2 regions of the Luteibacter aegosomatissinici genome follow, and region 1 is predicted to be linked to the other one. Evidence: predicted binding sites of a transcription regulator. Region 1 holds the regulator's gene; the other holds the start of a gene.
The links. The regulator HrcA, encoded in region 1, represses chaperone genes, less so after heat shock. The targets are predictions, from matches to a motif close to TTNGCACTCNNNNNNNNNGAGTGCNAA.
Positions count from the first base shown of each region.

Region 2: groES (co-chaperone GroES) is a predicted target of HrcA. The motif match lies at 2,623-2,649, and genes of this name have one in related genera.

Region 1 is NZ_CP095742.1:3,146,562-3,150,773, forward strand. Features, by position in the region: gene dnaK (molecular chaperone DnaK) at 1-1,069, opposite strand, end outside; gene grpE (nucleotide exchange factor GrpE) at 1,200-1,727, opposite strand; gene hrcA (heat-inducible transcriptional repressor HrcA) at 1,810-2,868, opposite strand; gene recN (DNA repair protein RecN) at 3,001-4,212, shown strand, end outside.
Region 2 is NZ_CP095742.1:619,000-623,211, reverse strand. Features, by position in the region: gene L2Y97_RS02775 (hypothetical protein) at 1-440, shown strand, start outside; gene groL (chaperonin GroEL) at 541-2,184, opposite strand; gene groES (co-chaperone GroES) at 2,281-2,574, opposite strand; gene L2Y97_RS02760 (protein-disulfide reductase DsbD family protein) at 2,857-4,212, shown strand, end outside.

The DNA.
Region 1 (4,212 bases):
CCTTAACGGCTTCCTGGACCTTGGGCATACGGGTCTGGCCACCGACGAGGATGACCTCGTTGATATCCGAAACGCGCAGGCCGGCATCGTTCAGCGCGGTGCGGCACGGCTCGATGGTGCCCTTCACCAGGTCTTCCACCAGCGACTCCAGCTTGGCGCGGGTCAGCTTGATGTTCAGATGCTTCGGGCCCGAGGCATCGGCGGTGACGTACGGGAGGTTCACGTCGGTCTGGTGGGCCGACGAAAGCTCGATCTTGGCGCGCTCAGCGGCATCCTTCAGGCGCTGCAGGGCGAGCTGATCCTGGCGCAGGTCGATGCCCTGCTCCTTCTTGAACTCTTCCACGAGGTAATCGATGACGCGGTTATCGAAATCTTCGCCGCCGAGGAAGGTGTTGCCGTTGGTGGCCAGCACTTCGAACTGCTTCTCGCCATCGACGTTGGCGATTTCGATGATCGAGACGTCGAACGTACCGCCACCCAGGTCGTACACGGCGATCTTGCGGTCGGCCGTGCCGGTCTTGTCGAGGCCATAAGCCAGGGCAGCCGCGGTCGGCTCGTTGATGATGCGCTTGACGTCGAGGCCGGCGATCTTGCCGGCATCCTTGGTGGCCTGGCGCTGGCTGTCGTTGAAGTACGCCGGCACGGTGATGACCGCTTCGGTAACCGACTCGCCAAGGAAATCCTCGGCGGTCTTCTTCATCTTCATCAGCACCTTCGAGGAGATTTCCTGCGGTGCCATCTTCTTGCCATCAGCGGTCTGCACCCAGGCGTCGCCGTTATCGTGCGCGACGATGCCGTACGGGACCAGCTTGATGTCCTTCTGGACTTCCGCATCCGTGAACTTGCGGCCGATGAGGCGCTTCACGGCGTAGAAGGTGTTCTTGGCGTTGGTGACAGCCTGGCGCTTGGCCGGCGCACCCACGAGGACTTCGTTGTCCTTGGTGAACGCGACGATGGACGGCGTGGTGCGATCGCCTTCGGCGTTCTCGATGACGCGTGCCGTGGTGCCCTCCATCACAGCAACGCAGCTGTTGGTGGTACCGAGGTCGATGCCGATGATCTTGGCCATAAAAGTTGCTCCGAATTTCAATGCGGCCCCCGCGGCCGCGACTGGTTTGGAAATGGGGTACGTGCCCCATCGATTCAATATGTGGTGAGACTCCCTGGCGTGCCGCAAACGGCGCTGCGCAGGGCTTTGTTCAGTTGTCCTTGACGACCGCGACGAGCGCCGGGCGCAGCAGGCGATCGTTCAACACAAACCCCTTCTGGACTACCGCGACCACCGTGTTCGGCGCGTGCTCGGTGGAATCGACCGCGCTGATGGCCTGGTGGTGCTCCGGGTTGAACGGCTGGTGCAGCGGATCGACCAGGACCAGCCCGTTCGACGAGGTGACCTTTTCCAGCTGCTTCAGCGTCAGCTCGAGGCCTTCGCGCAGGGTCTTCGCATCGGCGTTTTCGTTGGCGAGGCCCAGGGCCACGCTGTCGTACACCGGCAGCAGGTCGCCCAGCAGCTTCTCGTTCGCAAAGCGGCGGGCCTGCTCCAGGTCTCGCTGCAGGCGGCGGCGCTGGTTTTCGATCTCCGCCCGCTCGCGCAGCACGGTCTCGCGCGCGCTGGCCAGTTCGGCCTCGACAACCGCCAGCTTGGCGGCCAGGGCGTCGAAATCGGCGTTGACGTTGCTCTCGCCGTCCTGTGCCGGATCCGTCGCGTGGGGATCGTGGTTCTGCATGTTTACTCCAAATGTAAGCCTGCGGCCCCCGTGAAGGGGCCGGACATTCGCGGGGATTACTAAACCCGCCTCCCGAGGCGGTTTATGAGGTCGCCACGGCGCGATTCAAGGCGTCGCTGAGCAATCCGGCCGTGGCCTGCACCACCGGGATGACCCGCTCATATGCCATACGCGTCGGTCCAATAACTCCGATCGCGCCGAGCATGCGCCCAGGGGTCCCATAGGTGGCCGTGACGATGCTGCAGCCATCCAGGGCCGAAAAGCCCGATTCCTCGCCGATGAAGAGCCGAACGCCGGGCGCCTTGACGCAGTTTTCCATCAGCTGCAGCAGCTCACGCTTTTGCTGGAATGCATCAAACAGGTCGCGCAGGCGGTCGATATCAGCCAATTCGGAATAGCCCATCAGGTTGGTCTGGCCGCTCACCAGCACGTCGTCGGTATCTTCATCGCCGAACGAGGCCGTGGCCAGTTCCACGGCGCTGGCCAGCAGGCGGTTCAACTCACCGCCGGCCTCGCGCAGTTCCGCGGCCAGGTGGGCGCGGATATCGGCCAGGCGGAACCCGGCAAAATGGGCATTGAGGTAATTGGCAGCCTGCTCCAGTTCGCGGCCATCAATGGGCCGGGAAAGCTGCACGACCCGGTTCTGCACCTGGTTATCCGAGAAAACGAGGATAACCAGCACCCTGGCATCGGGCAGGTTCACGAAATCGATGTGGCGCAGGGGGAAATCGCCCTGGCGCGGCACGGTGACCACGCCGGCGAAGTGGGTCATCGCCGAAAGCAGGTGGGACACATTGCCCAGCAGGTCACGCGTGGTGGTCTGGTGGCCCGGCAGGCCGCCCTGCAGGCGCGCCATGTCGTCACGCGGCAGCGGCTTCAGCTCGAGCAGGCTATCGACGAACAGGCGCAGGCCACGCGGTGTAGGAATACGCCCCGCCGAGGTGTGGGGCGAAGCGACCAGGCCGGCCTCTTCCAGGTCCGCCATGATGTTACGGATGGTGGCTGGGCTTACTTCCAGGCCAGAGGACTTCGCCAGGGTACGTGAGCCGACGGGCTCGCCGTCTGACAGGTACTGTGAGATCAGGGTACGCAACAGCCGCCGCGCGCGCGCATCGATATCTTGGCCAGAGAACGGGTTCATGCGCGTGGTGGGCTAAAGGGTCCGGTAACAGGCGCTATCAATAAGGTCTGCGCGCCCGGCTTGCAAGTCTCGGTTCCTGCGACGCGCCTGCCGCTACAATCGGCGTGATTCCATTCGCCACTTTCGGTGCCCATGCTCACCTCGCTCTACGTCCGCCAGTTTGCCGTCGTTGAAGAAGCCGAGGTGGCCTTTGGCCCCGGGCTCACCGTGGTCAGCGGCGAAACCGGCGCGGGCAAGTCCCTGCTGGTGGATGCCTTGATGCTCCTGGCCGGTGCCCGCGCCGATAGCGGCATGGTGCGCGCCGGCAGCGACCGCGCCGAACTGGCCGCCGAGTTCGACCTAGCCGGCCTGCCGGAAGCCCTGGGGTGGCTGCGCCAGGAGGAGCTGGACGATGGCGAGACCTGCCAGCTGCGCCGCGTGATCCGCACCGAGGGCAGCTCCAAGGGCTGGATCAACGGCCGCCCGGCCAGCCTGGCGCAGATGTCCGCGCTGGCCGCCCTCATTGTCGAGATCCACGGCCAGCACGAACACCAGGCCCTGCTCTCGCGCCAGCACCAGATGGCCCTGCTCGATGCCTTCGCCGGCAACGAGGAGGCCCAGGCGCGTGTGCGCGAGCTGGCGAAGGCCTGGCGGGATGCCGTGGCGAAGATTCGAACACTGTCAGGCGGCGATGATCGCGAACACCAGATCGAACTGCTCGCCCACGAGCTGGAAGAGCTGGATCGCTGGGCCCTGGCCCCCGCCGCGCTCGAGGAGCTCGAAGCCCAGCACCGCCGCCTCGCCAACGCCGGCCGCCTGGCCGAAGGCGCCAACGGCGTGGTGGAACTGCTGGATGGCGAAAGCGAATTCGCCATTGGCCGCGCCCTGCTCCGCGCCCATGCTGAACTCTCCCGCCTGGCCGAACTGGACGCCACGCTGGCACCCACGCTGGAACTGCTCGACAGCGCGCAGATCCAGGTCGGCGAAGCCGTGGATGGCCTGGGCCGTTACGCGCAGGACGTAGAGCTCGACCCCGAGCGCCTGGCCGAGGTGGATACCCACCTCACTCATCTACACGACCTGTCGCGCCGCTATCGCCTGCCGATCGAGGAGCTGACGGCGAAGGCCGAGGAACTGCGTGAGCGCCTTGCCGAACTGGAAGGTGCCGGCGATGCCCTTGAGCGCCTTGGCCGAGAGCGCGACCGCCTGCGTTCGGATTACGACACCGCAGCCGCGGCGCTCTCGAAGGCTCGCGCAGACGCGGCCGCCCGCCTCGGGTCATCCGTGGCCGCCTTGATGGGCGAGCTGGGCATGGCTGGCGGCCGTCTCGAAGTCGCGCTGGAGCCCGCCGAGGGCGACGATCCG
Region 2 (4,212 bases), 2.5 Mb from region 1:
ATGGGTACGGCGACAAGGCCTGGACACTCGCCAGCTGGAATTGCTGCGTCGATGGCACGACGTTCCACAGCGATCCTGTTGCGGCGAAAGCAGGCGATGTCGTTGTGGGCGACACCTATTCGACCTGCGCCGCTGGGCAGGCGTGTTCGACCTGGAAGATCGATTCGCGGAATACGACGACCGGCCAGACCAGCTCGCTGACGACGAACCCGTACGCCGACCTCACGTGGGTCTTCGGAGGGGTCCTGGAGGTCTACAACGTATCGACCTGCGGAGAGTATCCCGGCGGACCCATCACCTTCCGCAATATCCAGGTGTACGACCGCAACAATACGCGGGTTTCGAACCCGCCGTGGCAGGGGAGCGATACGTCCGGCATCGACCCGCAGTGCAATTACGGGCTTAGCACGACGGCGACATCGGCGACGATTTCTTACTGAGGCCGATCGCGCAGGTGCGCTCCCGCGGATGCCTGCGGTCAACAAAAAAAGCCCCGCTTTCGCGGGGCTTTTTTCGTAAAGCGAACAGGTAAACCAGGACTTAGAAGTCCATGCCACCCATGCCGCCCATGCCACCCGGGGCACCGTGGCCAGCGCCGTCGTCCTTCTTCGGCACTTCGGTCACGGCGGCTTCGGTGGTGATGATCGAACCGGCGACCGAGGCAGCGAACTGCAGGGCCGAACGGGTGACCTTGGTCGGATCCAGGATGCCGAAGGCGATCATGTCACCGAACTCACCATTGGCAGCGTTGTAACCGAAGTTACCGTTGCCTTCCTTCACCTTGTTCACCACGACCGAGGCTTCTTCGCCGGCGTTCGTGACGATGGCGCGCAGCGGGGCTTCCAGCGTGCGACGGGTGATGGCGATGCCGAGGTCCTGGTCCTGGTTGGCACCCTTCAGGCCTTCGAGGGCCTTGAGCGCACGGATCAGGGCGACGCCGCCGCCCGGGACCACGCCTTCTTCGACGGCTGCGCGCGTGGCGTGCAGGGCGTCTTCGACGCGGGCCTTCTTTTCCTTCATTTCGACTTCGGTAGCGGCACCGACCTTGATGACAGCAACGCCGCCGGCCAGCTTGGCCACGCGCTCCTGCAGCTTCTCACGGTCGTAATCCGACGAGGTCTCTTCGATCTGCGCCTTGATCTGGCCGATGCGGGCCTGGATCTTCTCGCCTTCGCCGGCACCATCGATGATCGTGGTGTTTTCCTTGGTGATGACGACGCGCTTGGCGCGGCCCAGATCGTTGATCGTGGCCTTGTCGAGCTGCAGGCCCACTTCCTCGGAGATGACGACGCCGTTGGTCAGCGTGGCGATATCTTCCAGGATGGCCTTGCGGCGATCACCGAAGCCCGGCGCCTTGACGGCGGCGACCTTGACGATGCCACGGATGGTGTTGACGACGAGGGTAGCGAGGGCTTCGCCTTCCACTTCTTCAGCCACGATCAGCAGCGGCTTGCCGGCCTTCGCGACGGCTTCGAGCGCCGGGAGGAGTTCGCGGACGTTCGAGATCTTCTTGTCGTGGATGAGGATGAACGGGTCGTCCAGTTCAACCTGCTGCGACTGCTGGTTGTTGATGAAGTACGGCGACAGGTAGCCGCGATCGAACTGCATGCCTTCGACGACGTCGAGTTCGTTCTCGAGGCCCGAGCCTTCTTCGACCGTGATCACGCCTTCCTTGCCGACCTTCTTCATCGCGGTAGCGATGATGTCGCCGATGTTGGCATCGGAGTTGGCCGAGATGGTGCCGACCTGGGCAATGGCCTTGTCGTCAGCGGTGGGCTTCGACAGCGACTTCAGCTCGCCGACGGCGGCCACGACGGCCTGGTCGATACCGCGCTTGAGGTCCATCGGGTTGATGCCGGCGGCGACGGCCTTGAGGCCTTCCTGGATGAACGCCTGGGCGAGGACGGTGGCCGTCGTGGTGCCGTCACCGGCCACGTCGGAGGTCTTCGAGGCGGCTTCCTTCACGATCTGGGCGCCGATGTTCTCGTACTTGTCAGCCAGTTCGATTTCCTTGGCGACCGAGACACCGTCCTTCGTGACGGTCGGGGTGCCGAAGCTCTTCTCGAGCACGACGTTGCGGCCCTTCGGGCCCAGGGTGACCTTGACGGCATTGGCGAGGGTGTTCACACCCTTCAGCATGCGGGCGCGGACGTCTTCGCCGAAGCGAACTTCTTTCGATGCCATGGGAAAAATCCTTAGGTAAAGAGTAAATAGATAAGCGGAAGCAGGGGCGGGGTGCGAAAACGGAGCGTCGGCAGCTAACTACTGACGCGTCACGCTTTACCCTTCGATAACCGCCACGATGTCGTCTTCCTTCAGGAAGACCAGCTCTTCGCCGTCGATCTTGATTTCCTGGCCGGCGTACTTGCCGAACAGGACGGTGTCACCTTCCTTCACCGACATCGGACGGACCTTGCCGTCTTCCTGGATGCGGCCGTTACCGGCGGCGATGACCTTGCCGCGGGTGGGCTTTTCGGTGGCGCTATCCGGAATGACGATACCGCCGGCGGAGACGCGCTCCTCTTCCAGACGCTTGACGATGACGCGATCGTGCAACGGGCGCAGCTTGCTCATGGTAACTCCAAGCAGGTGGTTGATATGAATAAGAAAATGGCCACCCCGTTAGCACTTGGCCAGGGTGAGTGCCAGAATTCTAGCCAAAGCACGCCCTCAATCGGAAGAGCTTTGGATGGCCGAGACATGGCGGCGCTACGAAACGGTTCAAGGTCTCCGGGTTCAAAAAAAGCCAGTTCGGCCCTGCGGCAACGCCGCTGCAAGCTAATCCGCACTCACCCGGTCATAATCATCGACGCCCTTGCGGTTCGTCGCCGCACCGATCCGATCCATGGAGACACCATGCCGTCGTTCGCCCGCCTGATCCGGAGCCTGGCCGCCCTGGCCAGCCTCAGCCTGTTCGCCCTGCCCGCCCTGGCGCAGGATGATGACAACCTGCTGCCGGTCACCCAGGCCTTCCATCTCACCACCGATGCCAGCCAGCCGGGTGTGGTGAAGCTGCACTGGCGCATCGCCCCGGACTACTACCTGTACCGTGGCCGGATCAAGATCAAGGCGGCTGATCCCGCCACGGTGAAGCTCGGCGAGCCGGCCCTGCCCGATGGCATCAAGAAGCACGACGAGTACCTGGGTGACGTCGAGATCTACCACGGGGACATCGAGGCCACGCTGCCTTACACCCTGGCCGATGCGGCGAACAAGACACTGGCCCTCGATGTGCAGTACCAGGGCTGCCACGAGGTGGAGCCGAAGATCTGCTACCCGCCGAACACCGAGCACCTGAAGCTCACCATCGGCGGCCCATCGACGATTCCCGGCGACACGGGCCCTGCGGCGCCAGCGGCAAAGGGCAACGGCGCCGCGCTGCTCGGCTCCCCGGCGGCCACCCCGGGTACCGACGCGCAAGCGCTCCCGGCCGACCAGGCGTTCCGCTTCGAAGCCCTTGCGAAGGACGGCAAGAGCCTGCTCCTGCGCTGGACGATGCCCAAGGATTACTACCTCTACCGCGACAAGACCGAGATCAAGGTCACCTCGCCAGCGGGCGTAAGCGCAGGCGAGCCGGACTGGCCCAGCGGCATCGCCCACCACGACGAGCACTTCGGCGACACCATCGTGTATTTCGACCAGGTGGAAGTGCCGGTGCCACTGACGGGCGCGGATGCGTCGAAGAAGGTGGAGCTGGACATCGCCTACCAGGGCTGCCTGGAGAATGGCATTTGCTACCCGGTCATGACCCGTCACTTGAGCGCGGACCTCGCCTCGGGCGCTGTCACCGTGAGCAACACCGCCGAATCGGCCCCGGCCACCGCGACGCCCGCCGAGGTCGCCCCCACGCCGCCACCCGCCGACTTGATGCCCGGTGGCGAAGCGAAGGTCGGCTTTATCGCCGCGATCGGCCTGGCCCTGCTGGGCGGCCTCATCCTCAACCTGATGCCCTGCGTGCTGCCGGTGCTGTCGCTGAAGGCGATCACGGTGCTGGAAAGCGGTGAAAGCCCCGCGGCCGCCCGTAAGCATGCCCTTTGGTACACGGCGGGCGTCATGTTGGCGTTCACGCTGCTGGGCCTTGTCGTGGTCGGTATCCGTGCGGCCGGGCACGGCCTGCAGTGGGGTGCCCAGTTCCAGCAGCCCGTGATCGTCGGCGCGCTCGTCTACGTCATGCTCGCGATCGGCCTTTCCATGTCGGGCGTGTTCGAGGTG